DNA from 4 places in the Vibrio sabulosilitoris genome. Region 1 is predicted to be linked to each of the others. Evidence: predicted binding sites of a transcription regulator. Region 1 holds the regulator's gene; each other region holds the start of a gene.
What was found. Region 1 encodes PurR, which represses purine synthesis genes. Its sites were predicted from a motif close to TNANGNAAACGTTTNCNTNA; they were not measured.
Positions count from the first base shown of each region.

Region 2: ACZ5R2_RS06050 (NCS2 family permease) is a predicted target of PurR. The motif match lies at 1,402-1,421, and genes of this name have one in related genera.
Region 3: metK (methionine adenosyltransferase) is a predicted target of PurR. The motif match lies at 6,172-6,191, and genes of this name have one in related genera.
Region 4: glyA (serine hydroxymethyltransferase) is a predicted target of PurR. The motif match lies at 3,474-3,493, and genes of this name have one in related genera.

Region 1 covers NZ_AP029600.1:1,466,879-1,474,893, forward strand. Annotated here, with positions in the region: gene cmoB (tRNA 5-methoxyuridine(34)/uridine 5-oxyacetic acid(34) synthase CmoB) at 1-409, shown strand, start outside; gene ACZ5R2_RS22035 (ATP-dependent zinc protease family protein) at 528-1,298, shown strand; gene ACZ5R2_RS22040 (inactive transglutaminase family protein) at 1,310-2,815, shown strand; gene ACZ5R2_RS22045 (alpha-L-glutamate ligase-like protein) at 2,819-3,784, shown strand; gene torD (molecular chaperone TorD) at 3,963-4,616, shown strand; gene purR (HTH-type transcriptional repressor PurR) at 4,802-5,815, shown strand; cyclic di-GMP riboswitch class I at 5,955-6,066, shown strand; gene ACZ5R2_RS22060 (TfoX/Sxy family DNA transformation protein) at 6,178-6,768, shown strand; gene ACZ5R2_RS22065 (TVP38/TMEM64 family protein) at 7,051-7,752, shown strand; gene ACZ5R2_RS22070 (putative signal transducing protein) at 7,761-8,015, shown strand, end outside.
Region 2 covers NZ_AP029599.1:1,278,865-1,286,879, reverse strand. Annotated here, with positions in the region: gene gpt (xanthine phosphoribosyltransferase) at 1-65, opposite strand, end outside; gene ACZ5R2_RS06050 (NCS2 family permease) at 93-1,382, opposite strand; gene ACZ5R2_RS06045 (aminoacyl-histidine dipeptidase) at 2,537-4,009, shown strand; gene ACZ5R2_RS06040 (DUF2884 family protein) at 4,163-4,903, opposite strand; gene dinB (DNA polymerase IV) at 4,935-5,990, opposite strand; gene ACZ5R2_RS06030 (LysR family transcriptional regulator) at 6,221-7,156, shown strand; gene ACZ5R2_RS06025 (amidohydrolase) at 7,191-8,015, opposite strand, start outside.
Region 3 covers NZ_AP029599.1:40,126-48,140, reverse strand. Annotated here, with positions in the region: gene ACZ5R2_RS00235 (type IV pilus twitching motility protein PilT) at 1-59, shown strand, start outside; gene ruvX (Holliday junction resolvase RuvX) at 56-478, opposite strand; gene ACZ5R2_RS00225 (YqgE/AlgH family protein) at 540-1,103, opposite strand; gene gshB (glutathione synthase) at 1,190-2,140, opposite strand; gene rsmE (16S rRNA (uracil(1498)-N(3))-methyltransferase) at 2,153-2,884, opposite strand; gene ACZ5R2_RS00210 (SprT family zinc-dependent metalloprotease) at 2,978-3,478, opposite strand; gene ACZ5R2_RS00205 (DUF2189 domain-containing protein) at 3,542-4,336, opposite strand; gene metK (methionine adenosyltransferase) at 4,863-6,017, opposite strand; gene tkt (transketolase) at 6,343-8,015, shown strand, end outside.
Region 4 covers NZ_AP029599.1:3,067,213-3,075,227, forward strand. Annotated here, with positions in the region: gene ACZ5R2_RS14400 (MFS transporter) at 1-703, opposite strand, end outside; gene ACZ5R2_RS14405 (LysR family transcriptional regulator) at 814-1,689, shown strand; gene ACZ5R2_RS14410 (hypothetical protein) at 1,784-2,116, shown strand; gene glyA (serine hydroxymethyltransferase) at 2,167-3,417, opposite strand; gene ACZ5R2_RS14420 (YitT family protein) at 3,853-4,452, shown strand; gene ACZ5R2_RS14425 (ArsR/SmtB family transcription factor) at 4,618-4,935, shown strand; gene ACZ5R2_RS14430 (methyl-accepting chemotaxis protein) at 4,988-7,024, opposite strand; gene ACZ5R2_RS14435 (transposase) at 7,286-8,015, shown strand, end outside.

The DNA.
Region 1 (8,015 bases):
GGCCTTCGATACTGTATTTAGCATGGGCGTACTCTATCACCGCCGCTCGCCGCTTGATCACCTTATCCAATTGAAAGATCAGCTTGTTTCTGGCGGTGAATTGATCCTCGAGACCCTGGTTATCGACGGAGACGAAAACGCAGTGCTGGTGCCTGTTGAACGCTACGCTCAGATGCGTAATGTCTACTTCTTCCCATCGGCGAAAGCGCTCAAGGTTTGGCTTGAGCAAGTCGGTTTTGTCAACGTGCGTATTGTGGATGAAAACACCACTTCAGTTGGTGAGCAGCGCACCACAGAGTGGATGACTCATAACTCTTTACCAGACTACTTGGACCCGAATGACCCAAGTAAAACCGTCGAGGGTTACCCGGCACCAAGAAGAGCAATCCTTGTAGCAAATAAGTTATAATTGACAAAAACTTAACTCAACTCTTGCTCTAACACACATCCCACCCAAAGGAAGGCTTTTCGCCTTCCTTTTTATGGGGTAAACTCGCGCTACTCGGGTTTATCAATAACAAACAAAAATGACTTCAAGACTTTTCCCTGCACTCGTCGCCGTTGGCTTATCCGGATGTGCAACGACAGATCACGTCGCTCTCCATGAGCAAACTCTTGAGCAAGTTAAATCATCTCAGCTTGCGATTGTTAACAAAATTAATCGTTTAGAGCTACAAATTTCCAACCAGAGCGACTACATTGAAAGTCTGGAGTACGAGATTGCCGAGCTCAACTACACGTGGGATCTGCGTCTTGAAGAGGCAGGACTTGACCAGCAAGTAGTGCTAGACGCGGAAGAGCAAGAAGTCGAAGTGGCAGAGACTGCCGACCAGAAACCAAGCGAACACAATGATGTGGTACTTGGTGGGGTTGAGCGCGTTAGTTTTGACAACCTTGAAACAGAGCTAAACGCTCGTGTTGACACTGGCGCTTCAATCTCTTCCCTTAACGCCGCTGATATCGAGCAATTTGAGCGTAATGGTAAGCGCTGGGTTCGCTTCCACATTGCAGATTCAAAAGGCCAGAAGATTGAGGATGCGTCGTCTAAGCCAGTAAAAGTTGAAGCACCAGTGGCTAGAATGGCGAAGATCCGTCAATCAAGCAATACGGATAGTGAGCGTCGTTATGTGATTGATCTGTGGGTTCGCTTAGGTGATATCCACGAGAAGACACAATTTACGCTCGCCAATCGCTCTCATATGACTCATCCAGTGCTGCTTGGTCGTGATTTTATTCGTGACATTGCACTTGTTGATGTGAGCAAAGATTACATTCATACGGAACGTAAACAACAATAACAAGGTAACTTATGACGTCTAAAATTCCATTCTATATCTCTGTCGTCCTGTTGGTTACGGCTGGGATTGTACTCAGTGTGCTTAGACACCAAACCTACGGTGTGCCCTGGACGCCCGGGGAGACACGTCAAGTATGGGATATCGAAGCACGTATCGAGTTTTCTGGTAAAGGTGAGCCCATTAAAGCCTCACTCGCCGCACCACATACTCAGCCTGGCTATACGTTGATCAGTGAATCAGCATCTTCTCAGGGCTACGGTGTCTCTTATCTACAGACTGATGCAGGTCGCCGTGCAGAGTGGTCGATCCGTGAAGCCACCGGCCCGCAGACCATCTACTACAAAACTCAGTTCTTGGTTGACCCAAATGCCGATGTCGAGCCTATCCCACCGCAAGGTGAGCGTGGTAAGCCTACCTTCAGCGGCCCCGTTGAAGCTGCGGCACTGGCTTTGATTGACCGTTCCAAACAACGCTCTGCTGACGATATTACCTTTACCCGCGAGTTGATTAAGTCGCTTAACGACAGTGACAGTCAAAACGCCGCGCTGATCCTCAACGACATGCCTAAAGTTGAAGCGGTCGATAAGATCCTCGCCTATGCGGGTGTTCCGAGCAAAGTCGCCGGTGTGATTGAGCTAGAAGACGGCCGCCGCCGTCAAAGCATTCAGCCAATGAACCAGGTTTGGGATGGCAAGCAGTGGCAGCTGTTTAACCCGCAATCGGGTGTTCAGGGAATGGCGCCAAATATTCTGATTTGGGACGAGTCGAATGTCTCGCTTCTGGATCTGATTGGTGGCAGTAACAGCCAAGTCCTATTCTCTATGATTGCCCAAGAAGTTTCTGCCCAGACGGCGACCAATAATAAAGTCGACGCCGACGGCCTGCTAAACCTCTCGATTCACAGCCTTCCGCTGGAAGAGCAGGCAATGTTCAAGACCATCATGCTGATCCCTATCGGCGCCCTTATCGTCGTGTTCTTGCGTGTGATCATCGGTCTTAAGACCTCGGGTACCTTTATGCCCGTATTGATTGCGGTAGCGTTTGTCCAAACTCAGCTTGTGACGGGTATTGTTGGCTTCCTACTTATCGTCGGCACTGGTCTTGTGATCCGTAGTTACCTTTCACGACTTAACTTACTGTTGGTCGCACGGATCTCGGCGGTGATCATCACGGTAATCATGATCATCTCAGTATTTACCGTTGTCGCCTTCCGTATTGGCCTGACTGAGGGCTTATCGATCACCTTCTTCCCGATGATTATCTTGTCATGGACCATTGAACGTATGTCAATCTTGTGGGAGGAGGAAGGCGCTAAAGAGGTTATGCTCCAAGGTGGTGGCTCACTGCTCACTGCTGTGCTTGTGTACTTGGCGATGACCAACAGCTATGTCCAGCACCTAACATTTAACTTTATCGGTCTACAGTTTGTCGTACTTGGCGGTATCTTGCTCCTTGGTACCTACACTGGCTATCGTCTAACTGAGCTGCGTCGCTTCAAACCGCTAACGGAGGACTAAACGATGTTTTCACGTTTAACCTCACCCGGTAAACTGCGCGCCAAAGGGATCATGGGCATGAACCAACGTAACCACAGTTACATTGGCCGCTACAACGATCGCTCTAAATACCCTTTGGTGGATGATAAACTCAAAACCAAGATCATTGCTGAGGCAGCGGGATGTACTGTGCCAAAACTGATTGGCACCATCTCTACCCAGGCGGATGTGAAACGAATTCACAAGATGGTCAAAGATTGGCCGGGCTTTGTGATCAAACCGGCTCAAGGTAGTGGTGGTAAGGGTATCTTGGTGGTGATTTCCCACCAAGATGGCGTCTACACCAAGCCCTCTGGCTCAACCATCAACGAAGAGGACGTTGAACGTCATATCAGCAACACACTTGCTGGCCTGTTCTCGCTCGGTGGTAAAAACGACGTGGCCGTGGTCGAAAACTTGATTAAGTTTGATGACTGCTTTGAAGGCTACAGCGTAGAGGGAGTGCCTGATGTTCGGATCATCGTGTTCAAAGGCTACCCTGTCATGGCCATGATGCGCTGCTCAACCACTGCTTCAGATGGCAAAGCAAACTTGCACCAAGGCGCCGTCGGGATTGGTATTGATATCGCCACAGGGCGCGCCGTCCGCGCAGTACAGTTTGACCAACCGGTTGAGCACCACCCAGACACTGGCCAAGAGCTCAGTCAACTGCAAGTCCCACACTGGGAGCGTCTGCTTGAACTTGCCGCGAGTGCCTGGGAGATGACTGGGCTTGGTTATATGGGTACTGATATGGTTCTGGATAAAGAAGAAGGGCCAATGGTGCTGGAGTTGAATGCTCGTCCAGGATTAGCGATCCAAATTGCCAACGGCAGTGGCTTGCTTCCGCGACTGAAGCATATTGAAAACCTTGAGCTCCCAGCGGAATACCCTAAACCCAAAGAGCGGGTCGCCTACGCTGCTAAGCAGTTTGGTGTCTTCAACAAGTAAGTCAGTAAACAGCAAAAATGCCGCCCTCTCATCGGGCGGCATTTTTATTCATACTAACAATCGATTACGTCAGGTCTCCTAGAAATGCTTGTCTATTACTCTCATTATTGCTCCATGCCACTATTTAGAAATTAGTTATACTTATCAACATAGTGAACGAGATGTGGGGTTGGTCGTGATTGAAGAAGTGAAAGCGTTTAATGATAAGCGAGCAGAGATCTACTGGTGGCTCTCAAGCCTGTTCAGTCGAGAGCTGGACGACAAAGATCTTGCCCAGTACCAAAGTCCAGAAATTCGCGCATTTCTGAGTGGCTTGGAGGAGAACCCACAGTTAAAGCAACCCGTGGCAAACTTTATTGATACGCTCAATCGCCTGCAAGACAGGGAAGACGCTCAATTGGAACTCGCCGCTGATTTTTGCGACTTGTTCCTTAAGTCTGATAAAGAAGGGGCCTTACCTTATGCCTCGGTATATCTGGATCCTGAACATATGCTCAATGGCCAACCAGCCCTGAAAATGAAGCAACTTCTCGCTGAGCATAATATTCAAGTCTCCCAAGGTTTGAATGAGCCCCCAGATCACCTCGGTGTCGAGCTCGATTTTCTTGGCAACCTCATCATTCGCTCGAATGAACTCGAGCAGGAGCGCCACCTTGAACAGGCTTTTGCTGAGCAAGAACAATTTATCCGCCAATACCTGCTCACTTGGGTACCTCAATTTTGCGCCTTATGTAAAAAACGCGACCAGTTTGGGTTCTATGCTGCAGTAAGTGAGTTACTGCTCGCCTTTCTCAAGCTGGACTGTCTTTACTTATTGGGCGAGGAAAGTTAGCCCAATTGGCGATTAAGTTTGCACCGCAAACGATAGCAGTCTAAAATGTTCGGATATTTTTAGCCGCTTTCGTAAAAGCGGTTTTTTTGTTTACCCCTTAGCGAATACCGCATTTCCCTCACCATGATACGTTCGAACGCTTGAGATCTGTGCGGTAACCATAAGTACTATTAAGGAACACACCAATGGCCACTATTAAAGATGTCGCACGTCTTGCTGGTGTCTCTACCACAACGGTATCGCACGTTATCAATAAGACCCGATTCGTTGCTGAGGCTACCCAAGAAAAAGTAAACCAAGCGGTGAAGGAGCTTAATTACGCTCCTAGTGCGGTGGCGCGTAGTTTGAAGTGTAATTCAACCCGTACCATCGGCATGCTCGTCACTCAGTCCACTAACCTGTTTTTCTCTGAGGTCATTGATGGTGTCGAGAGTTACTGTTACCGTCAGGGCTACACCCTAATTTTGTGTAACACCGGTGGTATTTACGAGAAACAGCGCGATTATATTCGTATGCTGGCCGAAAAACGTGTCGATGGCATTCTGGTCATGTGTTCAGACTTGACTGAAGAGCTCAACGAGATGCTCGATAGCCACCCTAACATTCCAAAAGTAATCATGGACTGGGGCCCTGAAACCTCTCAAGCTGACAAAATCATTGATAACTCTGAAGAGGGCGGTTACCTTGCGACCAAGTTTCTAATTGATAAGGGCCACCAAAAGATTGCTTGCCTTAGCGGCCACTTTGAAAAGGCTGCGTGTATGGAGCGTATTAGCGGCTTTCGCCGCGCGATGGATGAGGCGAACCTCAATGTGGTTGAGGATTGGATCCTTGAGGGCAACTTTGAGTGTGACACTGCCGTCCTTGCCGCGGACAAGATCGCTGCAATGGATGAAAAGCCGACCGCGGTATTCTGTTTTAATGACACCATGGCACTTGGTCTTATGAGTCGCTTGCAGGAAAACGGTATTCGTATCCCTGAAGATATGTCTGTGATCGGTTATGACAATATCGAGCTGGCCGAGTACTTCTCTCCACCACTGACCACCGTACACCAACCGAAACGACGTGTGGGTAAAAATGCCTTTGAGATCCTGTTAGAAAGAATCAAAAACAAGGAGCATGAAAAGCGAGTTTTTGAGATGCACCCAGAGGTCGTAGAGCGACTAACCGTCAAAGATATCAATAATTTAGATTAATTTTTGAAGCAAAATCAAATGCCTACACGGTTAGTGTGTAATTGAAAAGAATTGACCAGTCTTTTTTGGGACTAATATCACGTTACGGTTAGTAAATGTGTGATATCAGCCCAGCTTTTTATTATGATTTTGGCGTATGCCACGCACAGGGCAAACCATCTGAAAGGGTGGGACGCAAAGCCTCCGGCCTTACCCTTCAATTACTTGGGTGAAAACTCTCGTTTTTGAAGAAAGGTAGCGGGGTTGCCGACGGTGAAAAGACCCTTCATTTACCTGCTTCATGTAAGTGTCGCGTCGTTTTTGCTAAATTCTCGGGCCTGAATTTAGGTGGCTGTTGTTTCACTACCGAGATTTACAAAACCATGGATAGACCAATTTTAAAAGACTCAATGCGTTTATTTGAGCAACTAGGGAGCGTAAAATCGCGATCAATGTTCGGCGGATTCGGCGTTTTTGTCGATGATGCAATGTTTGCACTCATCGTTAGCAATCGTTTGCACATTCGCAAATGCAGTGAATTAGATGCCGAAATTACCGCCAAAGGCCTCGAACCTTATGTTTATGAGAAGAAGGGCTTTCCTGTTGTTACTAAGTATTTTCAACTTGCTGAGGATTGCCTAGAGAATCCCCAGCGTCTGCTTGAGATGGCAACAGTGGCTCTCGATGCCGCAAAAAAAGATAAAATTAAGCAAGAAACCGCCAAGCCGCAGCGCCTTAAAGATTTACCTAATCTGCGCCTTGCGACGGAAAGAATGCTCAAAAAAGCAGGGATAGGTAGTGTTTCTGAGCTCGAGGAAGCGGGCTCTGTTAACGCTTATCGCGCGATTCAGGAAACCCACACTGTACCGGTTAACCTTGAGCTGCTCTACTCTCTAGAAGGAGCACTCAGAGGCACCCACTGGTCGGTGATCCCTCAGCAGCAACGTGATGATTTAGCTAACCAGCTTTGCTAATCGTTGATATAACCTGCTATTCTTTACCTAAATTTTAGCCAGCGATCAGCTGGCTTTTTTGATTTTCGCGTATCTCTAAACTCTAACTGTGAATAGACTTCATTAGCTTTGGGGGCCAATTGAGGTGTTCCTACGTGCTCTAGAGCCCTCGCTAGCCCGTACTCGAACCTCGTAGAACGACAGCCTGTTGCCTTTTTTTTTGGTGAAAGAAATTTCTCTCCTATCCTGTCTGTATAGTCAGTCCAATTACGGTATACTGCAGCTAAAACAGGGATTAGAGTGATGAAAAAGTTTTTTAATACAAAAGTGATTTTGGGTGTGGTTTTGGTGGCTATCATTGTAACACTAGCGACACAATTTGGTCAGTATCTGACGCTCGAGAACGCCAAAGAGCAACAAGCGGCACTGCGCAGCATTATCGACGCTAACTTTGTCACTGCAGCGGCAATTTACTTTTTCGCTTATGTCGGTATTACTGCCTTTTCGGTACCTGGCGCTGCAGTGGTTACCCTACTCGGTGCAGCACTGTTTGGTTTTTGGACCAGTTTAGTCTTAGTGTCTTTTGCTAGCAGTATCGGTGCAACGCTTGCGTTTCTTAGCAGCCGCTTTTTGCTGCGTGACTGGGTACAGGGTAAGTTTGGTGACAAACTAGGTACCATCAACAAAGGTATCGAGAAAGACGGTGCGCTGTACTTGCTATCGTTACGCTTAATCCCAGTATTTCCCTTCTTCTTAATCAACTTGCTGATGGGTCTGACACCTTTGTCTATCGGTCGTTTCTACCTCTTTAGCCAAATTGGTATGCTGCCCGGCACAGCGGTCTATCTAAACGCCGGTACTCAACTGGCACAAATAGACTCGTTAGGTGGTATTGTGTCACCTTCAGTGCTGATCTCATTTGCGCTACTCGGATTGTTCCCGGTGCTGATGAAGTGGGTAATGAACTTTGTCGAGCGTAGACGTAATGTCGCTGCAACAAAATAAGGACAGCAATGAAGATTTATTTTGCTAAACACCCACCCGAAGCTCATATCGTCGCGCAGATGCTCCAGCAACACCAGATCCGCTGTGAGGTGCGCGGCGATGGTTTGTTTGGCTTGCAAGGGGAACTACCGTTTAACGAAGAGACCTTTCCTCATGTTTGGCTGTATAATGCCGACGATAGAATCGCCGCCGAGCGCTTGATTGAGCGCTATCTATTTCAACAGCAAGCCAGTCTCTCTGGATGGCAATGCAGTGAGTGTCAG
Region 2 (8,015 bases), on a different replicon from region 1:
TTCTCAGCCAGTTGACGACAGTAGTTCTGCATGTTGTCCCAAGTGATGATGAATTTATTACTCATTATTCAAACCTAATATTTACTGTGGTGTTAACCAACGATGTATTTCACAACGAAGATTGCCGACATAACCCATACACTGATTGATACATCACGACCTTTGCCACTCATGGTCTTGATCACAGCGTACGAAATAAAGCCTAGCGTAATACCTTCCGCAATGGAAAAAGTGAGTGGCATTAGCAAGCAAGTCACCACAACGGGTGCTGCTTCAGTCAGGTCACGCCAATCAACGCTCACAAGACCTGACATCATTAGAATCGCAACGTAGAACAATGCCCCTGCGGTTGCGTATGCTGGAATCATACCCGCCAAAGGCGAGAAGAACAGTGCCAGTAAGAACAACACACCAACAACCACGGCAGTTAGACCAGTACGACCACCCGCAGCGACACCAGACGCACTCTCAATGTAAGAGGTGGTGCTTGAGGTACCCAGTACCGCACCGATAGACGTCGCGGTTGAGTCAGCCAATAGCGCGCGGTTTAGGCGTGGGATCTTGCCATCTTTGTCCATTAGGTTGGCTTTTTGCGTTACGCCAACCAAGGTGCCCGCCGTATCGAACAGGTCAACGAACAAGAACGCAAACACAACCGAGATCATGCCCACTTCAAACACGGCAGAGAAATCAAGCTGCATAAAGGTTGGTGCAATGCTTGGTGGCGTTGACATAACGCCGCCCCATTGAACGTCACCCACGATAATGCCGAGTAGGGTCACCGCTAGGATGGCGATCATTACCGCACCTTTAAAGCCGCGATGTACCAGCGCAATCGTCAAAAAGAAGCCAAATGCAGCCAGCGCCGATTGAACTGACGTGATGTCACCCAATTGAACCAGAGTCGCTGGGTTATCAACTACAATACCGGCATTTTTTAGCGCAATAAACGCCAAAAACAAGCCAATACCGGCAGAGATGCCCGTGCGCAGCGACAGTGGAATCGAATTAATGATCCACTCACGAATCTTAAACACACTTAGCAGGATAAATAAGATACCCGAAACAAACACCGCTGCCAGTGCGACCTGCCAGGTATAACCCATACCCAGAACAACCGCATAGGTAAAGAAGGCATTCAGCCCCATACCCGGCGCCTGTGCAATTGGGTAGTTAGCAATAAAGCCCATGATGAAACAGCCAATTGCCGCGGCCAAACAAGTCGCCACGAAGACTGCCCCACGGTCCATGCCCGCGTCAGCTAGGATTGCTGGGTTAACAAAAATGATGTACGCCATGGTCAGGAAGGTAGTGATACCTGCAATAACCTCGGTGCGAACGTTAGTGCCATTTTCACTGAGTTTAAACAGCTTTTCGAACATTTTATTTATCCTTTATCGGAAAAGTAAACGATTGCGTAAACGATTGTGCGAATTATAAAGTCATCAAATTGCAAATTCCACTGCCAAAACAATTTAAAGTAAAGAAAACTTAATATTTATCAATAAAACAGTTACTCACAAAAGTCATGCAGGCAAATATTCACCAATGAATTCATTTATTTAAATTAGTAATTCAATAAAGACGTAATGCGCAAAAAACGTACCATTGAAAAATATCCAAACCTTTAGCACGTTAATGCAAAGGATTACATTGATAAAAACACCAACTTAAGAGCAGAAGCGAGAGACGAGAGGCGAGATGCGAGGTTGTTACCAGCGCGCTGTGACAGTCTCGACTCTCGCAGCACCGTGATCTCGCTTCTCGTCTGCCCTAAAGGGAAGGAGCAAGATATTTGAATTCACCGGTAGAAATTCAAAACTGATTGGGTAGGCACAATTAGCAGAAGGTGCGCACAGGCCCCCCTCGCCTCTCGCAGCAACGCGATCTCGCCTCTCGACTCTCCCCATAGGGGATAAAAAAAACGCCACTCGTAAAAAACGAGTGGCGGTAGAATCAATCAACCTAAACGTAGGTTGCAATAAAATTTCTAAAAAAATCGGGGGTGAACAAGATGTTCGAGTAACAAGCTTAGAATCCAAAGCTTGTTGGGTATGCAAAGTTAGCGGAATAAACGCCCATGTTGTTCCAAAACATTGCAAAAGATAAACCTTTCATCGCTATCACCTATAAATCAATCGTTTAAATTAAGTGATTTCTCGGTTCCTTGGAGGCGATAAATCGGGCTCGTCCTGTGAGCATTTTTCGCTGCCTAAGCAACGTGATCAAATATATCATTTTGAAAATTTATTACAATCAAAACTCATCAATAAAGTGTAAATTTGACTAATATGTCGCCATATCATTAATTTATGTAAGTAAATTACACAAAATCACGCCTTTTAACTTGCCCGACGCCCTGACAGTGCATGCCAAAGTTGGACAGCGCCTGCTGGAGTGATATGCTAGCCCTCAAGTAAAGCTCAGTGTATTCAACCATTAAATCAGCTCGTGGCTGTTAATGCAGCGCGTCGCTGCCAATAAAAAACCAAGGTTGCTAGCACTTCCCCTTATCCAGTCTTTTAAGGAGCACACCGTGACAGACTTCCTCACTCAGATTCAAACCCAGACCAATAACCCAATTTGGCCTTTCTTCGCGACCATCTGCTCGATCCCCCACCCGTCTAAGCACGAAGAGGCGCTAGCCCAACATATTGTTGAGTGGGCAACGGGTAAAGGCCTTGAGGTCAAACGCGACCAGACAGGCAACGTATTCATTAAAAAGCCAGCAACACCGGGCATGGAAGATCGTAAAGGCGTGGTTCTGCAAGCACACATCGATATGGTGCCGCAGAAAAATGAAGACACCCAGCACAACTTCGAGACCGACCCAATCCGCCCTTACATTGATGGTGAGTGGCTAACCGCTGATGGCACCACACTGGGTGCTGATAATGGTATCGGTATGGCATCATGCTTGGCGGTGCTAGACGCGGATGATATCGCACACGGTCCGATTGAAGTACTACTGACTATCGATGAAGAAGCAGGCATGACCGGTGCTTTCGGTCTTGAGTCAGGTTGGCTTGAGGGCGATATCCTGCTCAACACTGACTCAGAGCAAGAGGGTGAGGTGTACATGGGCTGCGCTGGTGGTATTGATGGTGCGATGACCTTTGATGTCCAGCGTGAAGCGCTTCCTGCGGGTTTTGTAACTCGTCAGCTAACACTAAAAGGCCTGAAAGGTGGCCACTCTGGCTGTGATATCCACACCGGTCGCGGCAATGCCAACAAGCTTGTCGCACGCTTTCTTGCTGCGCACGCTGGCGAGCTAGACCTGCGCCTAATTGAATTCCGTGGCGGCAGCCTGCGCAACGCGATTCCACGCGAAGCCTTCATCACTGTCGCGCTACCTGCTGAAAACCAAGCGCTATTGGCTGAGCGCTTTGACGCTTACACCGCGCTGCTATCACAAGAGCTTGGCCGCGTTGAAACCGACATCGTCAGCTTCAATGAAACGCTAGAAACCACGCAACAGGTCCTGTCTGTTGCTGACCAAGCCCGCTTCGTTGCCGCGCTTAATGCCAGTCCGAATGGCGTGGTGCGTATGAGTGATGAGATTGAGGGTGTGGTTGAGACCTCACTCAACGTTGGCGTGATCACCACTGAAGGTGACAAGATCACTGTGTTGTGCTTAATCCGCTCATTGATTGACTCAGGTCGCGAGCAGGTTGAAGGGACACTTAACTCAGTGGCAGAGCTGGCAGGCGCGACGATGACCTTCGGCGGCGCCTACCCTGGCTGGAAGCCAGACGCAGACTCACAGATCATGGCCATCTTCCGTGACATGTACCAAGACATCTACGGCAATAAGCCAAATATCATGGTCATCCACGCCGGTCTTGAGTGTGGCCTGTTTAAGAAGCCTTACCCAGAGATGGACATGGTCTCTTTCGGCCCAACCATCAAGTTCCCACACTCACCAGATGAAAAGGTCAAGATCGACACCGTCGACCTATTCTGGCAACAAATGGTCGCCCTCCTAGCCGCCATCCCAGCCAAAGCCTAACCATCACCCAAAACCAATCAAGGCAGAGCCCCGCTCTGCCTTGTCAAACATCCGATTTCCAACGAAAAAGCCTATTTTAAGCACCCACACTCTCAGAGTGCTCAAAACCCCTCGCCTCTCGCTTCTCGACTCTCGCCTCTATCCCGCAAACCGCTAAATAGTAAACACGCGATAATTCTCCAATTGCGGGATTTTAAGGTGCAAGGCTTCCTCATCCTCTTTCAGCCCCTCCAGCTCCTCACACAAAGCCCTCTGATCTTCTCGAAGCTGCTCACGATGCGCCTTCAATCGCGCCTCAAGCTTATCTTTCAACTCACCCATCTCTTCAGCCATCTGAGTCAGATTAATCCCGCCCTCGAGCTGCATTTTTTCCGACATCGCCGTGAACGCATCACTGAAGAATTCGCTGGTAAACAGGGCTTTAGCTTTATCTAACTCTTCCTGCCACTGAGCGACAAAATCATCGTATTCCACCTTGGGTAGTGAATACTCACCCTCACTGTAATAGCGCTGTTCTAGGCCCGCAAAGTACTCTCTCATCGAGCTTTTAAGGTTATCAAAGGCGTCGGGATCATCGAGCGCCTGCGCCACCTCATCCACCACCTCTAAGGCCATGGCCAAGCCATCGTCGGTCAGTTGTTTCACCTTCGGCCCATACTCAGACAGGCGCTGCTTGTAATCACTCAAGGCTTGGCGCTGCTCTGGTGTTAAAGGCAATATTTCCCCTTCGACCGCTAACTGATCGTCACCATCGACCACCAGCTTGTGTGTTTCCGACTGCACAATCTCAAGCGTATCACCCTTAATGTGCACCTCGTTATTAATATCCACTCGGCACTGCGCGGTAGCCAAGCTTGGCACCATCAGCAGCAGCGCCCATTGTTTTCCTTTCATTATCTGCTCTCCTTATTGCTCTCATTCAAGACTAAATCAAAGACAGTTGCTGTGTGTCAGCCTGAGGTTTGAGAGTCACGTTCAGGCCAATCAAACGAATACCACGCCCTTTCTGCCGCTCGAGGATCTCCTTGAGCAGCGGCTTAAAGTCCTGCAGATCAATCTGATTATGTTGATGCTCAATCGTCGTGAGCTGAAAATCGGCGAACTTGAGCTTGATGCCTTGTTTGGCGATCGCGCCGTGCTCGCTGTGGCGTGCAAGGCGCCGCTCAAGCTCGGGAAACAGGGTCTCTTCAATCAGGGTCCAGCACTGCTGATAATCAAAGATATCGGTGACTAAGGTGCGCTCAACCCCAACCGACTTACGCTCACGATGGGTCTCGACTGAGCGGCGATCAATCCCATGGCTGCGATTCCACAGCGAAGCGCCAAGACGGCCAAACTGGCGGATCACCTCCGCCTGGCTACGTGCAGTCACATCGCGACACTTATACAACCCCGCTTTGTGCAGCTTCTCCAGCGACACCTTACCCACCCCAGGGATGCGCTCCAGGGGCAAGTCATCGATAAATCCCTGCAGCTTATCAGGGGGAACAACACAGATCCCATTGGGCTTATTCACATCCGAGGCCACCTTAGCAACAAACTTGATAGGTGCCACCCCGGCACTGGCCGTCAGATTGAGCTCAGTCTCAATCGCCTTGCGGATATCTTCGGCAATCAGGGTGGCGGAGCCATGAAACAGCGTCGAATCCGTCACGTCCAAATAAGCCTCATCGAGAGAAAGCGGCTCAATTAAGTCCGTATAACGTGAGAAAATAGCATGGATTTGGCGCGATACCGCCTTGTATTTGGCCATATCACCAGGGATCACCGTCAGATTCGGGCACAGCTTGAGCGCATGCGCCGTGGCCATCGCCGAGCGAACACCGAATTTGCGCGCAATATAGTTGCACGTAGAGATAACGCCACGCCGATCTTGTGAGCCACCGATCGCCAGCGGAATATCACGTAGCTCTGGATTGTCTCTCATCTCAACCGCGGCATAGTAACAGTCAAGATCGATATGAATGATTTTTCGCGTCATAGGGTTGAATCTATACTGGCTCTCTGAACGGAAGATAGAAAAAAAAAAGCTCTTCGATAACTGTATATATTAACAGTACCATTTGTCCTGAGCAACGCCTCAAGCAGTCTCTATTCGCCGTTGGTCCAAGCGATATCCTTGGCCAGGCTCAGCCCTGTCAAACTTTGTCTATCTGCTCGGAAAGTGTTAACTTTGCCCGGTTATTAACAACCCATCAAGGCGATGATGCTATGTCTCAACACGAGCGACTGCAGCAAATCGATTTGCGATCCCTTCGAATCTTGTCTTTGCTACTTAGGCATCAAAACACCACCAAAGTTGCAGAGATACTCGGCATTACGCAAGCCAATGTCAGTTACCATCTCGGAAAGTTAAGACAACAATTGGATGATCCTTTGCTCATTGCCACGGGTAAAACAATGCACCTCACTGAGCGCGCAACCGAGCTATCTCGAACTCTCGGTGATATCCTGGAGCAATTAGAGTGGACTTTATTTGAAGCCGAGGTCGACCTTGTTCAAGTCAAACGGGTGATCCGCATTGCTATCTTAGACTATCCCGCATCGCGAATATTACCTCAACTGTTAGCCAAGTTAGCTCAAGAAGCGCCGGGGGTTACCATAGAACAATGCGAGTGGAACCCCAATGTCCGTGAGCAACTCGAGCGAGGTGAGATTGATATTGCCGTCAACCCAATGTCACGCCTCTCAGCCAATATTCACGGCTATGAGCTGGGAAAAATAGCGATTGGGGTTTTGATGCGCAAAGGTCACCCCCTTGCCACACTCGCTCCAGAACAGCTTATCGAACAGGTATTCGACTTTCCCCATGTTCGCCTGTCCAGCTCCGAGTCAATCGAAACAGAAGTTGATAAGATTGCTCGAGAGTTGGGAGTCGAGCGTCATTTTGCGCTCAAAACCAGTAACTTCTCCGTCATGGCGGAATGCATCGCGCAAAATGACTGTGTCGGCCTGATCACGGACCGAATTGCTGACGGACTCGCTAGTGAGCGAGCGATGGAAATGCGTCTGCTGCCGATGGGGAGCAAGCAAACGGTTTACTGTTACTGGCACAGCCGCTCACACCAGGATAAGCTGCATCAGTTTATCCGCCGAGCCATTATTGAAATAATGACTCAAACCAACGAAAAAAGCCGCCCAAAATAGGCGGCTCACTCTAGCGCGTGCTTAAAGACGCTAATTATTTTTTCTCAAAGATCACTTCATCTTGTTTGATTGTGGTCAGTACTTGCATTTGACGAATCTCTTCAGAGGTCGCTTCGATTGGGTTGATGTCAAGCACTACGAAGTCCGCCATCAGGCCCTCTTTGATCATGCCGCGGTTGTGCTCTTCAAAGTGCTGCCAAGCTGGACCTGAGGTGATGCCCTGAAGCGCGGTGTAGGCATCAACACGCTGATCAGCTCCTAGTACCTTGCCATTGAGTGTGGTTCGCTCCATTGCACTCCACAGTTGGATACGAGTATCCAGCGGCGTTACCGGGTAATCAGATTGGTTAGAGTAGACTAAGCCATGATCAAGCGCCGCTTTAACAGGGCTGATAAAGTGCGGCTCTTTCTCACCACGGTTTTGCAAGTGAGCATCACCCCACAACCAGGTGTGCGCGGTAAAGAAGTTTGGTGTCATGCCTAGTTCAACGTAACGCTCGAGCTGCTCTGGACGCATAAACTGCGAGTGGATCACCACTGAGCGGTGATCGTCTTCTGCGGTCATCTCAAACTCATCAATAATATCGAGCAGCATATCGATGCCCGCATCACCATTAGCATGAGCAAACAGCTGCGCGCCCGCTTCAAAGCCAATCGCCATCATCTGCTTGGCGGCAGGCTTACTGATATACGGTTTACCCGTCCAGTCTTCTTCACCGTTAAGACCACCGGTTAGGTACGGCGTCGTAAAGTAAGCGGTTTTACCTTGTGGAGAGCCGTCCATCACGAACTTCATACCTTGGACTTTGTAGCCGTTTTCCAGCTCGCCGAATTTGACGTCGGGGTTGTTCGCCCATTT
Region 3 (8,015 bases), on a different replicon from region 1:
GTGCAGATGAGCAAACGAGGTCGCTTGGGGATATAGATGCAACAGCTAGTGGGTATTAGCCCCACTGCGCCTCAAACCAGCTCTCTAGGATCACGACAGCAGATTGGCAGTCGATATTGCCTTTCTCGAGTGCTTTATAGCCCCCCATACTGAACAGTTCCGCGCGAGCTTCTGCGGTCGACAAGCGTTCATCATGCAGCTCAACAGGCAGGCCAAAACGCCCATGCAGGCGGTTAGCAAACTTTTTCGCTCGCGGCGTGATGGTTTCAAGGTCACGGCCGTGCAGGTCCGTCGGCAGTCCAACGACCAAAAGGTTTGGCTGCCACTCTTTGATCAAGCGTTCAATGTCGTCCCAGTTGGGAATACCATCGTTGGCCTTGAAGGCGCGAAGTGGTGATGCGGTGCCGGTGATCTCCTGACCAATAGCACTGCCAATACTTTTGGTGCCAAAATCAAAGGCCATAATCGTGCGAGACATACAGTTTTGGATTCCTATTTACTACTTTGTGACTGACGCTGTGTCAGCTTGGTTAGGTGATTTAAGCGTGACCGGAAAGGCTTGAGAGTTGCGCCGGGTCGATACCTAGCTTCTCTACGGCCTTGCGCCATTTTTCATCATTGGGGGTATCGAAGATCAAGCTGGCGTCCGCCTCGATCGTCAGCCATGAGTTCTCCGCTAATTCACTCTCCAGCTGACCGGCTGTCCAGCCTGAGTAACCGAGTGTGACCAGGTAGTTACTTGGCTCAGCTTCAGTGCCTAGCACAGAGAGAATATCGCGTGAGGTGGTGACAGTCAGGTCATCGGTCATCTGGATACTCGACTCGTAGTAATCTTTGGGTTTGTGCAACACAAACCCACGATCCTCTGCCACTGGCCCACCGTTAAGGACGGGTTGCTGGAGACTCTCGGTGACGACGCGCTCTTGACCTGAGGTAATTTCGGCTTGTTCGAGGATATTGCCCACAGTGACACTGATTGGGGCGTTGATAATCAGTCCCATCGCCCCCTCTTCATTATGCTCACAGATATAGACCACACTGTTTTTGAAGTAGGGGTCTTGCATTCCGGGCATAGCGACTAAAAAGTGGTTGGTTAAATTCATAACGACTCCAATCGTTTTGACTCACTCGACAACACTTGCAGCGTTGCCGAGTGGGTATCACTCAGGCTCAATCTAAGTGGCTTGAGTTACTTAGATTGAACTCGACGCTCAATCGCATCCATTAGTTTGCCCGTGATGGAGATATCAAAGGCGGCTTCGATCTCACGAATACAGGTTGGGCTGGTGACGTTAATTTCAGTCAGCTTGTCACCAATCACATCAAGGCCAACGAAAATCAGGCCCTTGTCTTTAAGCGTTGGTGCGACTGTTTGAGCAATCTTAAGGTCAGTCTCACTTAGTGGGCGAGCTTCGCCACGACCACCAGCCGCTAGGTTGCCACGGGTCTCCCCTTTAGCTGGAATGCGTGCTAGGCAGTAAGGCATCGGTTCACCATCAACGACTAAAATACGCTTGTCACCATTGCTGATATCTGGAACAAAGGTTTGCGCCATGGCGTAGTTTTGACCATGATTGGTTAAAGTTTCGATGATCACCGAGACATTGGGATCATTTTCTTTAACACGGAAGATCGAGGCTCCACCCATACCGTCAAGAGGTTTCAAGATCACATCGCCGTGCTCTTCTCGAAACGCTTTGAGCTTCTCCGCTTTGCGCGTCACGATCGTGGTTGGTGTTAGCTCGGGGAACCATGCGGTGAATAGCTTTTCGTTACAGTCACGCAGGCTTTGTGGCTTATTGACGATCAGCGCGCCTTGATCCTCAGCGCGCTCAAGGATGTAAGTGGCATAGATGTACTCGGTATCAAACGGAGGATCTTTGCGCATCAGGACCACGTCAAGCTCAGCCAGCTCAATGGTCTGCTCGGATTTAAACTCATACCAACCGTTAGGATCTTCTTTCAGCTCAACGACCTTGGTGTCAGCGATCGCCACACCTTGATCAAGGTGAAGATCGCTCATTTCCATGTAGTGGATCTCATAGCCACGACGCTGCGCTTCCAGCATCATGGCAAAGCTAGAGTCTTTCTTAATATTGATGGATGAAATTGGGTCCATCACAATGCCGAGCTTGATCATTCTTCTCTCCATTTAGCCAAGATCGCCAAAGCGAACTTGTAGGGCTGTAATTGCTGTTAGGGCGGCGGTTTCCGTTCTTAGTACTCGTGGCCCTAGCAGGGTTTCTTCAAAATTATAATTATGGGTCATATCGATCTCTTCACCGGTAAGCCCACCCTCAGGTCCAATCAATAGACGGACCTTCTCAACTGGGGTTGGCAGGGTGTTGATCGAATACTTGGCGCGTGGGTGTAGATTTAATTTAAGACCATCAAAGTCCTCATTACACCATGCCTCAAGCTGCATTATTGGGCGAATCTCAGGAACGCGATTTCTACCGCACTGCTCACAAGCTGCGATGGCGATCTTCTGCCATTGGGCTAGCTTCTTCTCAAATCGCTTTTGATCTAGCTTGACGCCGCAGCGCTCAGATAGCAGAGGGGTGATGGTATTCACCCCAAGCTCAACCGATTTTTGAATAGTGAACTCCATTTTGTCACCGCGTGAGATCACCTGGCCAAGGTGCAGATCCAGTGGCGACTCAATATCCACCTCATTGCGCGCGGTTACGTTGACGCTAACCAGTTTCTTGCTGATCGCAGAGATGGTCGCTGGGAACTCGGCACCACTGTTGTCAAACAGCAGCACTTCTTGACCCTCTTTCATGCGCAGTACGCGGCCGATGTGTCCACTGGCGTCTTCACTGAGGTTAAGCTCACCAAGGGCATGAATGGTCTGTGGGTGGAATAGTCGAGGTACGCGCATAAAGCAGAGTCCAAATTAAAAGCTTATCGAATTCTAATCATTCTAACATGGTTGCTCATCGCCTGAAAAACAAGGGCTTGTGGCGCTTTCGATTTAAGAAAGCTGCTTGCCAGTATGCTGTAGGGTCTCTTGGCAGCGCCCACAGCGGTAGAGTGCTTGATTACGCTGAACTTTATTATGTCGACGGATGCTAAGAGCATGCTGGCTGCAGCAGCACTGATACTCAAAGGTTTTGCCTTGAACTGAGGCAACATCAAACGAGTGAGTGGTTTTAGGCACAAGCCCAAACACCTGTGACATGACCATTTGCCACTGTTTACCGTGCGGTCTGATGCGACCAAATAAGCGGTAGCAGAGCAGGTGCGCCAGCTCATGTGGGATTACCTCATCGATGTAGGCTTGCGGGTTTTCAGCAAACAAAATCGGATTAAGACGGATCTCCCACAGCTGCAAGTAGGCTTTGCCCGCTGCCTTACCGCGCAGTTGGTAGCTGAGTTTTGGCGCTGGAAAGGTGCGTTTAAAATAGCGCTGCGCTTGTTCTAGACAATGCGCCAGTTGGGTGCTGGCTTGCTGGAGTAGGTGTTGGTCTAACAAAATAAAAGCCTCGAGTGAACTCGAGGCTAGGATACACATATTTGACCAAGAGCCAAGCTCTGGCTAGTCATGGTGTTTCTTTTTAATTGTAGCGTGGTAGCCGTGCCAGGTGCTGTAGCCGAGGATAGGCATGGTAAATAACATACCGATGCCGTAGGTCGCAAAGCCGAGTAGTATCCCACCACCGATGATCCCTGCCCAAACCACCATCGCGCCAATATTGTTGCGTACCGCGTTTACGCTAGTAAACACCGCCGTCATCATATCCACGCGGCGCTCCATCATCAGCGGGATAGAGAAGGCTGAGATGCTAAACACCACCGCTGCCAATATCGCGCCAACTACCGAGCCGATAATTAGAAACGGCAAGAAATCACTCAATGGCGCTCCCTGAACTGATGGATAGAGGGCATGCAGTAGTGCGGCGATACGCATCCAAAAGATCATCGCCACAGCCAAAAGGACCGCGAATGCCCACTGCGATGATGAGTTGCGTCCAATCGCTTTCATTGAGTGCATCAGGCTAGCACGGCGGCCTTTTTCACGCTGCCAACTGGCGTCGTATAGACCCAGTGCTAAGAAAGGCCCTATCAACATATAGACGATAAGACTAGGTAGGATAACCAAATGGGTTCCCTGAGCTTGAACTAGCATAACGATGCCGATAGCCGCCGCCATAAAGCACAGGCCGTAAAAGACGCTGATGATCGGCATGCGAATAAAGTCATTAAGGCCTAGCGCCAACCAGTGAAATGGCGCAGAGGTTGATAGTTGATTACACGGTATGGTGCGCGCGTACTCTTGGTCAGACGGCTTGTTCTTACTGTCAAAGTCTGACGATTGATATGTACGAGGCATGCTTCCTCCTTGATGCGTTTACCCTAACGATATAGTTATCTAACTAGGTGCTGGGGCCAAACATGGCACCCAATGCAACCGATATCCTGTATACGGTGCATAGCGGCACAAAGGACAACAAACCATCATGTCGATGCAGAGACCGCGCCACACGCTATACCATTAGTGGTGGTAGGTGTTTACGTACGCAGTGATATAACTATTGATGTGGATTAGGAAAAATTCAAATCTAACTCACAAAAACTTCATGGGTGAAGTTTCAGAGGCGAGAATCGAGAGGCGAGAAGCGAGGAAAAGACGACGAGCTAGTCGCTCGTTTTTGATTAGAAGTTTACCGCAGAGTGAAAGGCAAATTAATGGTGAGCAATAGTGCATTCATAAGAATTGCGAGAGAGTTGAATGAAGCGCGGTGCGTCCACGATCACATCTCGCCTCTCGCAGCAACGCGATCCCGCCTCTCGCCTCTTCCGCCAGGAAAAAAAGCCCCAGCATAGGCTGAGGCTTTTTTATAGTTGCTTGGGCTTTTTTATTTAATGCCAGCAAACTCGCGTAGCATTGCTGCCTTGTCAGTTGCTTCCCATGGGAACTCTTCGCGGCCGAAGTGACCGTATGCTGCGGTCTTCTTGTAGATTGGCTGAAGAAGGTTCAGCATCTCTTGTAGGCCGTATGGGCGTAGGTCGAAGTTTTGGCGTACTGCTTCGATGATGATCTCGTGTGGTACTTTTTCAGTGCCGAACGTCTCAACCATGATTGAAGTAGGATCTGCAACACCGATAGCGTAAGACAGCTGGATCTCACAGCGGTCAGCCATGCCTGCTGCAACAATGTTTTTCGCTACGTAGCGTGCTGCGTATGCTGCAGAGCGGTCAACTTTTGATGGATCTTTACCAGAGAAAGCACCACCACCGTGACGCGCTGCACCACCGTAAGTATCAACAATGATCTTACGACCAGTTAGACCACAGTCACCCATAGGACCGCCGATTACAAAACGACCGGTTGGGTTAATAAAGAAGTTGGTCTCTTTGTTGATCCACTCAGAAGGTAGTACTGGCTTGATGATCTCTTCCATTACTGCTTCACGCAGATCCGGCGTTGAGATTGAATCACAGTGTTGAGTCGATAGAACGACTGCATCGATACCGACGATTTTGCCTTGGTCGTACTGGAAGGTTACCTGAGACTTCGCGTCTGGACGTAGCCAAGGTAGGGTGCCGTTCTTACGTACTTCCGCTTGCTTTTGCACTAGGCGGTGTGAGTAAGTGATTGGTGCTGGCATTAGGATGTCAGTTTCGTTGGTCGCGTAACCAAACATGATGCCCTGGTCGCCCGCGCCTTGCTCTTTAGGGTCTGACTTATCAACACCTTGGTTGATATCTGGCGACTGCTTACCGATGGTGTTTAGAACCGCACACGAGTCTGCGTCAAAGCCCATATCAGAGTGAACATAGCCAATCTCACGCACGGTTTCACGCGTCAGTTCTTCGATATCAACCCATGCAGATGTCGTGATCTCACCACCAACCATAACCATGCCGGTTTTTACGTAAGTTTCACAAGCAACACGTGCTTTCGGATCTTGTTCAAGAATTGCGTCTAGAACGGCATCTGAAATTTGGTCTGCAATTTTATCTGGGTGACCTTCTGAAACTGACTCAGAAGTGAATAGGTGCTTAGCCATGAGAGCTCCACTTTTAGCGATCGATTATAGCCGTACCTCACTGCCCAATTTGGCATCGCGGCTATCAAGGAAATTCATTTTGTAGGTGTTTCTACATCTAGACGTCTATTCTAGTTTTCAACATCTGAATTACAAGTGATTTTTGACATTAATTCCAGTTAATCGTTTGCGTAAATTGCCACAAAAAGTAGGGGTATTAACTGGGGCTGGACTCAAATTAGGTAAGTAAACGTTTGCAGAGTCAGGTGCCCTCTGCGACAATACCCCGCGCTGCAATGCAGCTTGGTAAACTCTTTCTCTTTTGCACATGCACTCAGGAGCAGTAATGTCGTCTCGTAAACATCTAGCCAATGCAATCCGTGCCCTAAGCATGGATGGTGTTCAACAAGCAAACTCTGGCCACCCAGGCGCGCCTATGGGTATGGCTGATATCGCTGAAGTTCTTTGGCGTTCTCACCTAAACCACAACCCAGCGAACCCAGAGTGGGCAAACCGCGACCGCTTTATTCTTTCAAATGGTCACGGCTCAATGCTGATCTACTCTCTACTGCACCTAAGCGGCTACGAGCTATCGATTGACGATCTGAAAAACTTCCGTCAACTGCACTCAAAAACTCCGGGTCACCCAGAGTATGGCTATGCACCAGGCGTTGAAACGACAACCGGTCCTCTAGGTCAAGGCATCACCAATGGTGTGGGCATGGCGATCGCTGAAAAAGCGCTGGCGGCTCAGTTCAACAAAGAAGGCCACGATATCGTTGACCACTTCACTTATGTCTTCATGGGTGATGGCTGTCTGATGGAAGGCATCTCGCACGAAGCCTGCTCACTGGCGGGTACGCTGGGTCTTGGTAAGCTGATTGCATTCTGGGATGACAACGGTATCTCTATCGATGGCGAAGTTGAAGGCTGGTTCTCTGACGACACACCTAAGCGTTTTGAGTCTTACGGCTGGCACGTAATCCCAGCGGTTGATGGCCACGATCCTGAAGCGATCAACGCGGCTATCGAAGCGGCGAAGGCTGACCCACGTCCAACTATTATCTGTACTAAGACCATCATTGGTTTCGGTTCGCCTAACAAGTCTGGCTCACATGACTGTCACGGTGCACCACTAGGCCACGAAGAAATTGCCGCGGCACGTGAATTCCTAGGTTGGGAACACGGTCCGTTTGAGATCCCATCAGATGTTTACGCGCAGTGGGATGCAAAAGAAGCGGGTCTTGCTAAGCAAACTGCTTGGGAAGAGAAGCTAGCAGCGTATGAAGCGGCTTACCCAGAGCTAGCGGCGGAGTTCAAGCGTCGTGTCAATGGTGAGCTACCAGCTGAGTGGGAAGAGAAAGCGAACCAAATCATCGCTGACCTACAAGCAAACCCAGCGAACATCGCTTCGCGCAAAGCTTCACAGAACGCGCTTGAAGCCTTTGGTCAAATGCTACCAGAGTTTATGGGCGGCTCAGCTGACCTAGCGCCTTCAAACCTGACCATGTGGTCTGGCTCTACGTCTCTAGAAGCGGACGACTTTGCGGGTAACTACATCCACTACGGTGTGCGTGAGTTCGGCATGACAGCGATCATGAACGGTATCGCGCTGCACGGTGGTTTTGTCCCTTACGGTGCAACCTTCCTGATGTTTATGGAATACGCACGTAACGCGATGCGTATGGCGGCGCTGATGAAAGTGCAAAACATCCAGGTGTACACGCACGACTCTATCGGTCTAGGCGAAGATGGTCCAACTCACCAACCGGTTGAGCAGATGGCTTCACTACGCATGACGCCAAACATGAGCACATGGCGCCCATGTGACCAGGTTGAGTCAGCGGTTGCTTGGAAACTGGCAATTGAGCGCAAAGATGGCCCAACATCGCTAATCTTCTCGCGTCAAAACCTAGCGCAGCAAGAGCGCAGCGCTGAGCAAGTCGCTAACATTGCTAAGGGTGCTTACATCCTGAAAGACTGCGCTGATAAGCCTGAGCTTATCCTAATCGCAACAGG
Region 4 (8,015 bases), on a different replicon from region 1:
CGGTATACAGATTAACAAACAAGGCAAAGTTCACCCCACCAATCAGCATTGCGGTCCATAAGCTTGGGTTTTTAAAGTGATTGAGCACCGCCCGGTTATGATGCCGCAACAGCCCAGTTTGGGCGATAAAATGGCGCTGCTTTGGCAAGCCTTGCCAGACGACAAAAGCGCCAATCAGGCTGATAAGCGCCATCACCAATACCGCTCTCTCCCAGCCACCCCACTCAAGCAAGGCACCGCCTAACAATCGACCGGCAATACCACCGATAGAGTTCGCCGCGACATAGATGCCGATCGCGTGCAAAAATGCCTGCTCGGACAGCTCTTCGACCAGATAAGCAACCCCGACAGCCAAGTAAGCCGCAAGAAACACCCCTAATGCCCCACGCATCATGATCAGTTGCCACAGTGAATGGGATAGCCACATTCCTACACCAATTAGCGGCAAGGAAAACAGCCCAACCAACAGCACTCGGCGGCGCCCTTTGCGCTCGGAATAGACCGCCCAAGGGATCAAGCTCAGCGACAAGACTAATGAGGTAATGGCGAAAACCCAGTTGATCTCAAATGCCGTCGCAGAAAACTGCATCGCCAATTTGGGCAGCATAGGTTGAAATAGATACAAATTACAAAAAATGAGAAACGCCCCCAACGCAACACTGAGTGTCACCTGGTAATACCGACGCGATTGGAACTCAATCATGGCTACTCCTATGGCTGCCGTTACTGCTTGATTTGTGATCAAGATAGCAATCGTTGCATCAGAAATTAAATATATTAAATCTATTCCAACTATATATTTTTAGTATCGACATGCACTCCAAACAACTGAGTCAGTTTATTGCGGTTGCCGAGCACGGCAACTTTACTCATGCCGCGCAGGCACTCAATATTGCCCAGCCGCCACTGAGCATGTCGATCAAAAAACTAGAGCACCAACTGGGCTTGAGCCTATTTCTTCGCCAGGGCAAGCGGGTCAGTTTGACCCTAGAGGGTGAGGTCCTTTATCAACATGCCAAACAAGTTGAGCAAAAACTGCAAGATGCCAACTTGGCGATGGATGAGCTCAAAGGGCTCGAAAAAGGCGAAGTGAGGATTGGGGTACCCAGCATGCTAGGGTCTTATTACTTTCCTGAGATACTGATGGCATTTAAAACACGCTACCCTAAGCTCAAACTCACTGTCGTCAATGCCGGAACCCGCTCGATTGCTCAAATGCTGCACGATGGCGCACTGGATATTGGTGTGATCAATCACTCGACTCAGGCCAAAAACCTGCAAACTGACCACCTCTTGACCTCAAATATGGTGGCTGCGGTGGGTAAGAACCACCCTCTAGCGACACGCAGCTCAATTTCCTTTGCTGAGTTCTTTGAGCACGAGTTGGTCTTGTTTGAGTCTGGTTATTTTCACCGCGACTTTATCGAGGCGAAAGCGCGCCAGTATCAGATGCCCATGCAGTTCTCTTTTGAAACCAATCTGCTCACTATGATTTTAAGCATCGTCAAAAATGAGTTCGCCATCACTGCGCTGCTAGAAATGGTCACCGATTGCGAAAAGGACATCGTCGCGATCCCGTTTGAAGAAAAAGTTGAACTCAATCTTGCCCTCGCCTGGCGTGAGCAGGGCTACCTGTCGATTGCTCACCGCACCTTTGTCGAGTTTGTTAAACAGCAAACCCACTCATAAGCAATACACTCAGCCATTAGCACTCGATTCACCTTGTGTCATAGGTCAGCACTATCTACGCTGATGATAGGGAAATCACATCTAAGGGACTGAGATGACAGGATATAAGCTCTGTGTTGCCGCCTTTGCCTTTGCACTTTTGAGTCAAGGGTGCACGACCAACACCAAACAAGACAACTATCGAGAAGCCTCCTTTGAGCTCTGCAATACTGAGGTTGACCTCTACTCGGTTAGCGATGACGGCCGCGTACGTATCATCTGCTCTGATAGCTCCAAGTTTGCCCTCAACAATCAAGACACCTTAGAGACAATGCGTGATATTAATATCGATTATTGCGATGGTGAGGGATTGGGTCAGTTTAGTGAGAGCCGGATCTATTACTCTTTTCGCTGTAAATCTGGCACGCTTTTGAGCATTCCCAAATAGAAAAAAGGAGCTCAATGAGCTCCTTTTCGTCTTGTTTAGCAAGTGAAGAATTAAGCGTAAACAGGAAGACGCTTACAGATCTCAAGCACTTTTGCTTTGGTGGTTTCAATCACGTCTTGATTGTTAACGTCATCAAGCACGTCACACATCCAGTTCGCAAGCTCTGTCGCATCAGCTTGAGTAAAACCACGACGGGTAATCGCTGGTGAGCCGATACGGATACCAGAAGTCACAAACGGGCTGCGAGGATCGTTTGGAACAGAGTTCTTGTTCACTGTGATGTTAGCAGCGCCAAGAGCGGCATCGGCTTCTTTACCCGTGATGTCTTTGTCAATCAGGTCAACCAAGAATAGGTGGTTTTCAGTGCCGTTAGACACAATCTTGTAGCCACGCTCTTGGAACTGCGCCACCATTGCCTTGGCATTTTTCACCACGCGAGCTTGGTAAGCTTTGAACTCTGGCTCCATCGCTTCTTTAAATGCGACCGCTTTACCCGCGATAACGTGCATCAATGGACCACCCTGGCCGCCAGGGAATACTGCCGAGTTCAGTTTTTTGTACATGTCTTCGCCTGCATTTGACAGGATCAGGCCACCACGAGGACCGGCTAGCGTTTTGTGCGTAGTCGTGGTAACAACGTGGGCGTGTGGCACTGGCGTTGGGTACTCACCTGCCGCAATCAGACCCGCAACGTGCGCCATATCGACGAACAGGTAAGCATCAACTTTATCGGCAATCTCACGCATGCGCGCCCAGTCAACGATCTGTGAGTAAGCAGAGAAGCCACCGATGATCATTTTTGGCTTGTGCTCTAGCGCCAATTGCTCCATCTCATCGTAATTGATTTGACCTGCTTCATCGATACCGTAAGGGATAACGTTGTAGTGTTTGCCCGAGAAGTTAACTGGTGAGCCGTGAGTTAGGTGACCACCGTGTGCTAGGCTCATACCCAGTACAGTATCACCTGGGTTTAGTAGCGCCATGTACACTGCGCTGTTGGCTTGAGAGCCAGAGTGTGGCTGAACGTTAGCGTATTCACAACCAAATAGCTGACAGGCACGCTCAATCGCTAGCGCTTCGGCTTTATCAACGTACTCACAACCGCCATAGTAGCGCTTGCCTGGGTAACCTTCAGCGTATTTGTTAGTTAGCTGAGAACCTTGTGCTTCCATTACACGTGGGCTGGTGTAGTTCTCAGAAGCGATTAGCTCGATGTGCTCTTCTTGACGAAGAGTTTCTTCCTGGATAGCTGCGAATAGCTCCGCATCGTAATCTGCGATATTCATATCACGCTTTAACATCTGTATCTCCTGACTCAGATTTAAACTGAAAGTTGCAAAAAAACTGCTTAACGACCTTACGCAAACGTTTTCGTCATCAAGTTGGCGCCCATATTACATAACTTGATCTGGATCATAAAGGGTAAACTGCACCAAATATGGCTCGGTTTATCTGGTCCAATCTCAGACCAAAACTTGGTCACTTGTTACTGCTGTTAGGCTCTGGCTCTATAGTACGGATTTGCACCTATAAAATCGACGATGATTTGTAACTTTCTCACCGGTTGGCAGGTTACAGGCCGCATTAGATTGCCGTCAACAATACAGGTTTACACTTTGTACAGCCAGCCATACATCTCGGTTCAATAATTTGTTCTGTTTGCTGGGTTTCTCTAGCGTATTTCACTACCATTCGCGCTCAAAATATTCATAAAACACAGGTTTGCTGAGTCAACAATGGAAAAGCACACAAACAAAGAAGACTGGATTGCAATGGTTACTGGGACGTTTTTGGTCGCCCAAGGAGTCTTCTTCCTACAAAATGCTCAGTTACTCACCGGAGGCACAACCGGATTGGCGCTGTTGCTTTCCCAATTGATGCCGCTGTCTTTTGGTGTGCTGTACTTTAGTTGTAACATACCTTTTTACCTGATGGCCTGGCAGCGTTTTGGGCGTCGCTTTGCAATCAATAGCGCGCTCTCTGGTGGCCTCGTCTCGATTCTCGCTGACCATTTGCACCTTGTGATTGCCATTGACCAAATTAATCCAGTCTACTGTGCCATCGCAGGTGGCCTACTGATGGGGCTGGGCATGCTTATTCTGTTTCGTCACCGTTCAAGCCTGGGTGGATTCAATGTCTTCTGTCTCTATGTTCAAGACCGTTTCGGTATCTCAGTCGGTAAAACTCAAATGGCGATTGACGCCACGATTTTGATTGCCTCAAGTTGGTTTGTCGCGCCTTCTGTTATCCTGCTTTCCGTGCTTGGTGCGGTGATGCTTAACGTGGTTTTAGCGATGAATCACAAGCCAACTCGCTATACGGTAAGCTACTCATAAACCCGCTATATGCTCGCTCAAGCCTGTCTACTAAAGGCTTGAGTGATGAAGAGATAGGCAATCTCCACGTGACAGCATCATATCTAGTGACAATTATCGGCGACGTGTTGGTGAAATATTGGTTATAATTCGACAAGTATCGAATTTTAATAGTTAGGCAAGACAATGGAGTTAGAAACCGTAGCAAAGGCGCTTAAAGAGCTCGGTCATCCAACACGCTTGAGCATCTACAAGCTGGTTGTGCGCGCCGGTCATCAGGGCATTTCAGTTGGTGGGCTGCAGCAAAAACTTGCTATCCCTGGCTCCACTCTGTCACACCACATTTCTACTCTTAGCTCTGCCGGTCTTCTAACCCAGCGACGCGAGGGCAGGACCCTCTATTGCTTAGCGGAGTATCAACGCCTTGATGCGGTGATCGGTTTTTTGCGCGATGAGTGCTGTGTTGATGGGCAAGACTGTGAGCAGGCCGCTACTGACGGGTAATGAAAAAACGAGCAGTGACTGCTCGCTTTTTTCTATCCCAATGATGCGCTGATTACAACTCATATTTGTGCAGCATGGCCTGTTGATGGCCAGCAATCTCTGCGACTTGCTCGGCGCTCTCCACCAGCGACGCCAGTTGAAGCGTAGAGTTGTCGCTTTGGTCATTGACATGAACGATTGAGCGACTAACATCAGCCGTCGCGCGCTGCTGCTCTTCCGTGGCTGCTGATACATGCTCAACTCGCAGGCGAATTTGATTAATCGAGGCTTCAATGTCCTCAAAGGAGCTCTTCACTCGCTGACTCGACTCAAGAGCAAAGTTCATCTCCTCGCGAGACTCAGCCACAGAGGCGCGAGAGCTGTGCGCAGCTTCCATAAGCTCTGACATCATCAGACGGATATTGCCCGTTTGCGCCGTAGTGTCACTCGCGAGCTTACGCACCTCGTCTGCGACTACTGCAAAGCCCCGCCCCATCTCACCAGCGCGGGCAGCTTCAATAGCGGCATTCAGTGCCAGCAAGTTGGTATTATCAGCAATACCACTGATCATATCCACCATCTCGCTGATCTGCCCTACCTTGGAGTCGAGTTCATTCATTGAGCGTTCATTGCGGCTCAGGGTTTGTTCAAGCTGATGTAAGCGAGTGCGATTGTCATCCATCGCCGTGAGACCGACAACAGCGAACTCTTCCGCCTCACGGGCATTATTGAACGACTCCGTAGTCATGGTGGCAATCTCTTTGATTGAGGCCTCGAGCTCTGTAACTGTGGTAACCATACTCTCCAGCGCACTACTTTGCGTTGACAGGCTAGTCCGAGTCTGCTCGGCCGCGCCATGGCTAATTTCAGCGGTTTGATACAAGGTCTCACAGTTACGTGTCACCATCTCTACTGAGGCGTGGGTAGTGCTGACCACTTGATTGAGTTTATCGGCAATATCACGCATCTCGGTTGGCCCTTCAACGGCAATCTGACCACTCAAGTCATGCTCAGTTAATTTGTTGAGCTGTGCGCTAATAGTGACTAATGATCGATTCGTCCAACGACGTAGGGCGAAAAACAACACCATCACAATCACCACCAGTGCACCTGATGAGGCGACCAAAATCAGAATATTACGCTGAATGGTCGAGTTGACAACCTGCTGACCAGAATCAATCAAGCGCTCTGCCGTCTCCGAGATCTCAATCAAGAGTTGCGTGGTCTGGTTTGCTAAAATAGCGGCTTGAGCTAAGTCCTCATCACGGCCTTCCATCAGTTCAAGGCGCTCAAGAATTTTGCGCAGCACGCCATCTGGCTCAAAGCCTTGCAACATCATATCGTATGAGGTAGTCATGCTGGCAAACTCTTTGATCTCAGGGTGCCACTGGGCAAAATCATCAAATGCCAGCGAGATACCCGCAATGCGGTTGCGCATCTCACGATACTCATTTTGCGCGCTCTCAAGCTCGTCTTGCATCATCAAGGTTAAGAAGGTGCTCTCCATTGAGCTCGCATTAGCGATGAATCGGCTAGCAGCATCAGAGACCATCGGGTTGTCCGAGGCCAGTGATAAGCTAATCCGATTCATCTCAGGGCCGATCGATGACAAGCCATAGTGAAAGCCAGTCACGTCTTTATCAATCTGGTCCTTCATCACAATCGCTTGCGATTGAGTGGCAAGGATCGCTTGTGTTATCGACTGGAGCTCAAATATTTTTGCCGCCAGCTCATTGCGCTGCTGTTCACTGAGGATCCCCTCTTGCAAATCGGCAATCTCAAACAGATTTCGCACGCGCAGGTCACTGCGTTGACTGAGGACATTGATGCGTTGACGTGTATTCTCAAGCTCGAGTGAAGAGTTTAATTGCGTACCGTAGTTCAGCAGCTTAAGTTGTTCAAGCACATCTTGAGTTAGAGCGGCGTTATTCATCGCCAGCGGCATCGCACGTTCCGACAACACATCAAACTGCTGCTTGACCTGATTTAAGCCATTGGCACTGAGCAAACTTAAACCGATAAAAAAAGCGATTATCAGAGCAAAAATCGCACTCAAAGTACGAATGAGTGATAAAGAAGACGTGGATTTCTTTCTCTTTGAGGCCGCCATAGCAATTCCATTGATGTGTCAGTCAGTTACGCGAATTTTTTCCATTCAGAATGGTAGGCCCCAAAAGTGACACTTTTATTAAATAGGCGATATTACTCCACGTTTTTACCTGATTGTATTGACATTTTTGATAATCTAAACATTTAACCAACTAGAGAATAGTAGTAGTAGTAGTAGTAGTAGTAAATAGACACCCATTACAAAGTAAAAGGCTCAAACCTATTCTACACTCAGGCTATGAGTATTAAATGGAGCTTCACCATGCCAAAGGCCCGTTCTGAGCAAGTCAGCCTCGACGACACCAGCTATTACCATTGTGTCTCTCGCTGTGTGCGTCGCGCATTCCTGTGTGGTGTTGACCAGTCAACAGGGAAAAGTTTCGAACATCGCCGCTCTTGGGTAGAGCAACGACTGCTGGCATTAGCAGATGTGTTCGCAATTGATATCTGCGCCTACGCCGTGATGAGCAACCACACCCATGTGGTGCTGCACGTCAATCGTGAGCAAGCGTTAGGCTGGGATACGCGTCAGGTGCTTGAACGATGGCATAAATTACACAAAGGCACACTGCTTACTTCCCATTACCTTAAAGGGGATGATTTAGATGAAGCCTCTTGGCAAGCTGTGACAGAAACAGCAGAGGTCTATCGACGCCGGTTGTACGACATCAGTTGGTTTATGCGTAACCTTAACGAACCGATTGCTCGCCAGGCTAATAAAGAAGATGGTTGTACTGGGCGGTTTTGGGAAGGACGTTTCAAGTCTCAAGCTTTACTTGATGAGGCTGCGGTGATTGCCTGCATGGCTTATGTTGACCTCAACCCAGTTCGTGCCAAAGTTGCAAAAACACCTGAAAAATCGGCCTTTACTAGCGTCAAGAAGCGCACGGATACGCTTAAATCCTCACGCGGTAATTCTAACTCACCGACTCAACCTGAGTGTTTGTATCCATTTGTTGGTCATGAGAGCAAAGAGATACCAGAGGGATTAA